DNA from 2 places in the Mesorhizobium sp. CNPSo 4661 genome. Region 1 is predicted to be linked to the other one. Evidence: predicted binding sites of a transcription regulator. Region 1 holds the regulator's gene; the other holds the start of a gene.
The links. The regulator PhoB, encoded in region 1, activates phosphate uptake and scavenging genes when phosphate is short. The targets are predictions, from matches to a motif close to TGTCATNNANCTGTCAT.

Region 1 (3,405 bases):
CCTGGACGGGCGCACTCATAATCACCCTTACGGTTCTCGGGCTGAGCATCATCGCCCGCAGCCTGACCGGACGCAGAGAGGACAGATGAAACCGATGTTGTCCACCGACCTGAACGTAGCCGACACGACCGTCGAGAAGGCCAAGATCGAGGTCAAGAACCTCAATTTCTACTATGGCCAATCGAAGGCGCTGAAGGACATCAACCTGTCCTTGCCGGAGCGCAGCGTGACCGCCTTCATCGGCCCGTCGGGCTGCGGGAAGTCGACGCTGCTGCGCGTGCTCAACCGCATCTACGAGCTCTATCCGAAGCAGAGCGCCGAGGGCCAGGTACTGCTCGACGGCAAGAACATCCTCGACCGCTCGCAGGACCTCAACCTGCTGCGCACCAAGATCGGCATGGTGTTCCAGAAGCCGACGCCGTTCCCGATGTCGATCTACGAGAACATCGCCTTCGGCGTCAGGCTGTATGAGAAGATCAGCAAGGCCGAGATGGACAGCCGCGTCGAGTCGGCGCTGAAGCGCGCCGCGCTGTGGAACGAGGTCAAGGACAAGCTCAACGCCAGCGGCCTCAGCCTTTCCGGCGGCCAACAGCAGCGCCTGTGCATCGCCCGCACCGTGGCGGTGAAGCCCGAGGTCATCCTGCTCGACGAGCCGGCCTCGGCGCTCGATCCGCTGTCGACCGCCAAGATCGAGGAACTGATCGACGAGTTGCAGGCCGACTATACGATCGTCATCGTCACCCACAACATGCAGCAGGCGGCGCGCGTGTCGAGGCAGACGGCGTTCATGTATCTGGGCGAGCTGGTGGAGTTCGACCGGACCGAGAAGATCTTCACCTCGCCCCGCGAAAAGCGCACGCAGGACTACATCACCGGCCGCTTCGGCTGAGTTCATACGAGGACATCATCATGGCCGAACATACCGTCGCCTCCTTCGACGAGGATCTGAGGCAGATCAGCCGGCTTATCAACGACATGGGCGATCTGGCCGGCTCCATGGTCGGCGGCGCGACCAGGGCCCTGCTCGAAACCGACAATGCGCTGGCGCAGCGCGTCGTCTCCGACGACGCCATCATGGACGCGCGCCAGCGCGAGCTTGACGACCGCGCCATCACGCTGATCGCCAAGCGGCAGCCGATGGCGGACGACCTGCGCAACGTTGTCGGCTCGATCCGCATGGCGGGCGATCTCGAACGCATCGGCGATCTTGCCAAGAACATCGCCAAGCGCGTTGGCGCGGTCGGCGTCAGCACCGCGCCGCGCGACCTCACGCATTCGATCGATTCCATGGCGCAGCTGGTGCTGATCCAGGTCCAGGCCGTGACCCAGGAATATATGGTGGGCGACGCCACTGCGCTGGCCAAGCTGCGCAACGACGACGAGCGCATCGACGTCAAATACACGTCCGTCTTCCGCGAGCTGTTGACCTACATGATGGAAGATCCGCGCAACATCACCGCTTGCACGCATCTTCTGTTCTGCGCCAAGAATCTCGAGCGCATCGGCGACCATGTGACCAACATCGCCGAGAACGCCTATTATGTGCTCACCGGTACGCAATTGCCCGCCAACCGTCCCAAGCAGGACGAGACGGCAATGTCGGCGCCGGCGGCCTGACGAGAAGGTTACCCCGATGATCGCGCCACGCATCATGGTGGTGGAGGATGAGGAGCCGCTGGGGGTGCTGCTCCGCTACAATCTCGAATCCGAGGGTTACCAGGTGGAAGTGGTGACCCGCGGCGACGAGGCCGAAATCCGCCTTCAGGAAAACGTTCCCGACCTGCTCGTGCTCGACTGGATGGTGCCGGCGGTTTCCGGCATCGAGCTCTGCCGGCGCCTCAGGATGCGGCCCGAGACCGAGCGGCTGCCGATCATCATGCTGACGGCGCGGGGCGAGGAAAGCGACCGCGTGCGCGGGCTCTCGACCGGCGCCGACGACTACCTGGTCAAGCCGTTCTCGACGCCGGAATTCATGGCGCGCGTCAAGGCGCTGCTGCGCCGCGCCAAGCCGGAGGTGCTGTCCAGCGTGCTCAAGGTCGGCGACATCGTGCTCGACCGCGAGTCGCATCGCGTCTACCGCAAGAAGAGCGAGATAAGGCTCGGCCCGACCGAGTTCCGCCTGCTCGAATTCATGATGCGGCATCCTGGCCGCGTGTTCTCGCGCAGCCAACTGCTCGACAATGTCTGGGGCGAGACGATCTATATCGACGAGCGCACGGTGGACGTCCATGTCGGCCGCTTGCGCAAGGCGGTCAACAACGGCCGCATGCCCGACGTCATCCGAACCATTCGCGGGGCGGGTTACGCGATCAGGGAGGATTAGGGATAGGGCGCGGAAGCGCTGACGGCTCCGCTCCCGGCATCTGCGATGGTGATTAGCCGAGACGCTTCTAGCGTCGTCATCCACGGGCGGAGCAAGGAGCGTAGCGACGCAGCGCAGACCCGAGGATCCATTCCGTGACTTCGACGTGCCGGGGCGGTGCAGAATTCTGCTCCGCTGCGCCTACGATCGAAGTAACGGCATGGATTCCAGGGTCTTCGCGACGGAGCTTCGCTCCTGCTTCGCCCTGGAATGACGAAGCTGCGGGGCCATCGCTAATCTCAAGCGTCTGCTGCTGTCCTCAGCGACCAGCGGTCACTTCAAAGCCGCTCAGGCCACGTTTTTTCCGCTGCCCGCTCTTGCCTGCATGCCCGGCGCGAAAATCTCCTGGTCGACGAAGGTCAGCGCGCGCATGGCGCAGCCTTCGCGGATCAGCGGCAGCTCGTTAGGCTCGGTGTCGAAGGAGATCGATTCCGAGTGCTGGCCGCCCGCGGTCTGGGCGATCGCCGCCCTTAGCGCCGGCTCGATCAGGTCGAAGGCGGCCGCGCTGACGCCGACCATGGCCACGGGCGCCGGGTCGATGAGGGCGAACAGGCTGCCGAGACCGAAACCAAGCGCCTCGCCGGCCCGACGGTAAGCCTCCCGCTCGGGGCCGTCCTTCTCGCGCGCCTTGGCGGCGAGGGCTCGCATGTCGGCGTCGCCGACGTCGACCGGCTCGGCGTCCTCGCTCATTTTCATGGCGCTGCGCCAGATCGCGTAATTGCCGGCATAGGCCTCGACGCAGCCGCGCCGGCCGCAGCGGCAAAGCGCGCCGCCCGGGCGGTGGATCATGTGGCCGAATTCGCCGCCCGAGGAATGCGTGCCGGTGAACAGCGCGCCCTTCAGCACCAGACCCATGCCGATGCCGTGCGACAGGAGGATGGCGATGAAGTCGTCGCGATAGCGCTCGGGGTCGCGCCATTGCAGCGCCACCGCCATCATGTTGCAGTCGTTCTCCATGGTGGCGGGGATGCCGAATTCCTGCTCGAGGATGTCGGCGAAAGGAATGCCGGTCAGCGGCGTTATCGGCGACCACAGCATGGCGC
Region 2 (3,405 bases), on a different contig from region 1:
TAGCCGAGCGCCAGCAGGAAGCCCTCGTCGCCGCGCGATAGCGCCTGCAGGCGGATGTCGCGTGCCATCGGGAATTGCAGCGGCTCGCGCGTGATGTCGCCGGGCACATGGTCCAGCGGCATGTCGCCGTCGGCCTCGATCAGCCCTTCATGGGCGAGGATCGCGGAGACGCGCGGCATGGCTTCGGCCTCGACGGGACGCTGCGCGGGCGTTTCGACCTCGGCGCCGGCGGCAAGCTCGGGATCGAGCAGCCGGTGGGTATAGTCGAAGGTCGGGCCGAGCACCTGTCCGCCCGGCAGGTCCTTGTACGTGGCCGATATGCGCCGTTCGAGCTGCATGGCGCCGGTATCGACCGGATTGGTGTAACCGAAGCGCGGCAGCGTGGTGCGGTAGGCGCGCACCAGGAAGATCGCCTCGATCATGTCGCCGCGCGCCTGGACGACGGCGAGTGCTGCCAGCTCGCGATCATAGAGCGAGCCTTCGCTCATCACGCGGTCGACGCCGAGCGCCAGCTGCTCGACGATCTGGTCGAGGCGCAGCGCCGGCACCGAGCGGTCGCCGCGGCGGCGATCGGCAAGCAGGCGGTGCGCATTGGCAATGGCGGCCTCGCCGCCTTTCACCGCGACATACATGTCATGCCTCCATCGACTTGATGCGGGTGGTGCGCGGCAGGCAGGCGAGGCTACCGGGCGCCGCCAGGATGATGTCGACGCCGCGCGGGAAACGCTGGTTGTTCTGCTTCCACTGCTCGACGAAATGGCGCGGCATGCCGGTCGGCGCGATCATCGCCGTCTTCTCGATGCCGGGGCCTTCGAGCAGCAGCGTCGGGCCGGAACCGAGATCGCTGGTGAGCAGGATCAGCGTCGTCGAGCGGTCGGGATATTCCTGCGTGCCCTGCGAGAAACCGTCGATCGCCGCCATCTCCTTCGGATTGGCGATAAAGGCGAAATGCGCGTCGGCCGGCGTGTTGGCCAAAGGCGCGCCGGTGTGAAAGCCGAGCCAGGCCTTGACCGAGGCCTCCGCCTGCAGCGCGTGGTCGAGCCAGACCGGCGTGTCGTTGTCGCAGAGTGCCAGCGCCACGGCGCCGGCAGTCGCCGACAAAGGCGCCGGCGGACGGGCGAGCTGCGGCAGCTCCTGGACGGTGCCGGGGCGCGCCATCGCATCCATAATGGCGCGGAACACGGCCTGGGCGTTGAAGACCGGCTCGGCGAAACCGCCGTCGATCGATTGCGTGGCGATGTTCATCAGTCCTCTCCGCGCACCATGGTGAAGAAATCCACTTTCGTTGCCGCCGTTTCGACGCGCTTTGTCTCGCGCGCCGCATCGAGCGCCGCGCGCAAGGGCGCGGCGAGCTTCGTCTCGACCGCTTCGCGATGTGCCGGGTCCTGCCAGAGCGCGTCGGCGATCGCCGCCAGCTTTGCTTTTCCCTTGTCGCGGCCGAGCGCATAGGAATGGCCGACCTGGCCGGAGGGCAGCCGCACCGTGGCGCGGGTGACCGTCGCCTCGCCGACATTGAACGGCGCGCCGCCGCCGCCGATCCGCCCGCGCACCGTCACCAGACCGGTCTCCGGACCGCGCAAAAGCTCCGCCTCAGAAGGCAGGCCCGCTTCGCTCCACAGACGGGCGATCTCATCGGCCGCGGCATGCGCCAGCGTCGCCATCAAGGCCTTTCGCCCGGCCTGCTCGCGCGCTTCCTGTCCTCGCATGGCATCGCTCCTTGCATGCATAAATTTGTCTATTGATATAGACAACTATACAAATTATACTCACCTCGTAACGGGAGTCCATGACGGGTGGATGACAAGGGCGGGAAAAATGCTTGGGGGCGATAGGTGACTGGACTGGCGGCTAGTATCGAAAGGCGCAACGGCGTGTCGCTGTGGCGGCAGATCGCCGACAAGATATTGCAGGGGATCGCAAGCGGCGATTTCGCCGAGAATGCGGCGCTGCCGCCCGAAGTCGCGCTGGCTGAACGTTATGGCGTCAACCGCCACACCGTGCGCAGCGCCATCGCAGCACTTGTGCAGGAAGGCGTGCTGAAGGCCGAGCAGGGACGCGGCACCTTTGTCTTGTCGCGCAAGCGGCTGTCCTATCCGATCGGTGCGCGCACGCGCTTCTCGACCGGGCTGCAGGGGCAGACGAGCGAGCGGCACATCGCGCTCTTGTCATCATCCACGGAGCCGGCCAGCCGGCGCATCGCCGAGGCGCTGGGCATCGCCAAGGGCGCGGCCGTCATTTGCCTGGAGACGCGTGGCGAGGCCGATGGTCATCCAGTATCGCGCGCGACGACCTGGTTCGACGCCCAGCGCTTCGCCGGCATCGAGGACGCAATGGCGGAAACGGGATCGATCACCGCCTCGCTCAAGCGTTTCGGCATCAACGATTATCTGCGGCAATCGACCGTGCTGTCGGCACGTCATGCCGATGCCGACGACCTTGCAGCGCTCGATCTGCAGCCGGGCGCCATCGTGCTGGTCACCGTCGCCGTCAACGTCACGCTCGATGGCCAGCCGATCCAGTTCGCGGAGTCGCGCTTTCCCGCGGAGCGGGTGGAGCTGAGGCTGTCGGCCGGCGATTAGTCCTCCGACTTCATTCCGGGCGATAACCCCAGCGGTCGTCATCCACGGGCGGAGCGACGCGAAGCGGAGCGCAGACCCGGGGATTCATTCCGTTATCTTAATCGTAGAGCGCAGCGGAGCAGAATTCTGGATCGTCGCAACGCGTTGGCGTCACGGAATGGGTCCTCGGGTCTGCGCGCGTCGCTTCGCTCCTTGCTCCGCCCGCGGATGACGAGGGACAAACGCTTCGGCCAATCGCCAATGCCGCGATTTGCCAGGAATCCAGAGCCGAGATCTCCGTGCCGGCGCTCAGCCGACCTCGATAACCGCCTTGATCAGCCCCGATTTCTCATGCGTCCATCTGGCGAGGTCGCGCGGCGTTCCGTCGAGCGTCGTGCGATGGGTGACGAGCTTGTTCAACGGCACGGAGCCGTTGCGGATCGAGGCCGCGACATGGTCGAAATCGGCTTTCAGCGCGTTGCGGCTGCCGACCAGCGTCATCTCGCGCTTGTGGAATTCGGGGTCGGAGAAGGTGATGTCGTCCTTGACGACGCTGACCAGCACCAGCGTGCCGCCATGCGCGACATGGGCGAAGGCCGACTGCACCGATTGGGTGTTGCCGGTCGCGTCGAACACAAGGTCGAATCCTTCGCCGCCGGTTGCCTGCCGCACCAGGTCGGCGGCCGCCGCTTTCGAGCTGTCCAGCGGGGCAAAGCCGAGTTCCTTTTCGGCGAAGCCGAGACGTTCAGCGCTCATGTCGAGCAGGCTGACATCCAGCCCGGCGATGCGCGCGAAGATCGCCGTGCCAAGGCCGATTGGGCCGGCCCCGATGACCAGCGTGCGCTGG

Region 2: the regulator PhoB is predicted to act here: its motif matches at 1,787-1,803, upstream of phnF (phosphonate metabolism transcriptional regulator PhnF).

What each region holds. Positions count from the first base shown of each region.
Region 1 covers NZ_JBWGIO010000005.1:153,650-157,054, forward strand. The annotation lists gene pstA (phosphate ABC transporter permease PstA) at 1-89, shown strand, start outside; gene pstB (phosphate ABC transporter ATP-binding protein PstB) at 86-889, shown strand; gene phoU (phosphate signaling complex protein PhoU) at 910-1,617, shown strand; gene phoB (phosphate regulon transcriptional regulator PhoB) at 1,634-2,323, shown strand; gene AC0YKC_RS09240 (ROK family protein) at 2,651-3,405, opposite strand, start outside.
Region 2 covers NZ_JBWGIO010000009.1:241,530-244,934, reverse strand. The annotation lists gene AC0YKC_RS15720 (carbon-phosphorus lyase complex subunit) at 1-632, opposite strand, end outside; gene phnH (phosphonate C-P lyase system protein PhnH) at 634-1,245, opposite strand; gene phnG (phosphonate C-P lyase system protein PhnG) at 1,245-1,706, opposite strand; gene phnF (phosphonate metabolism transcriptional regulator PhnF) at 1,833-2,579, shown strand; gene AC0YKC_RS15700 (zinc-binding alcohol dehydrogenase family protein) at 2,868-3,405, opposite strand, start outside.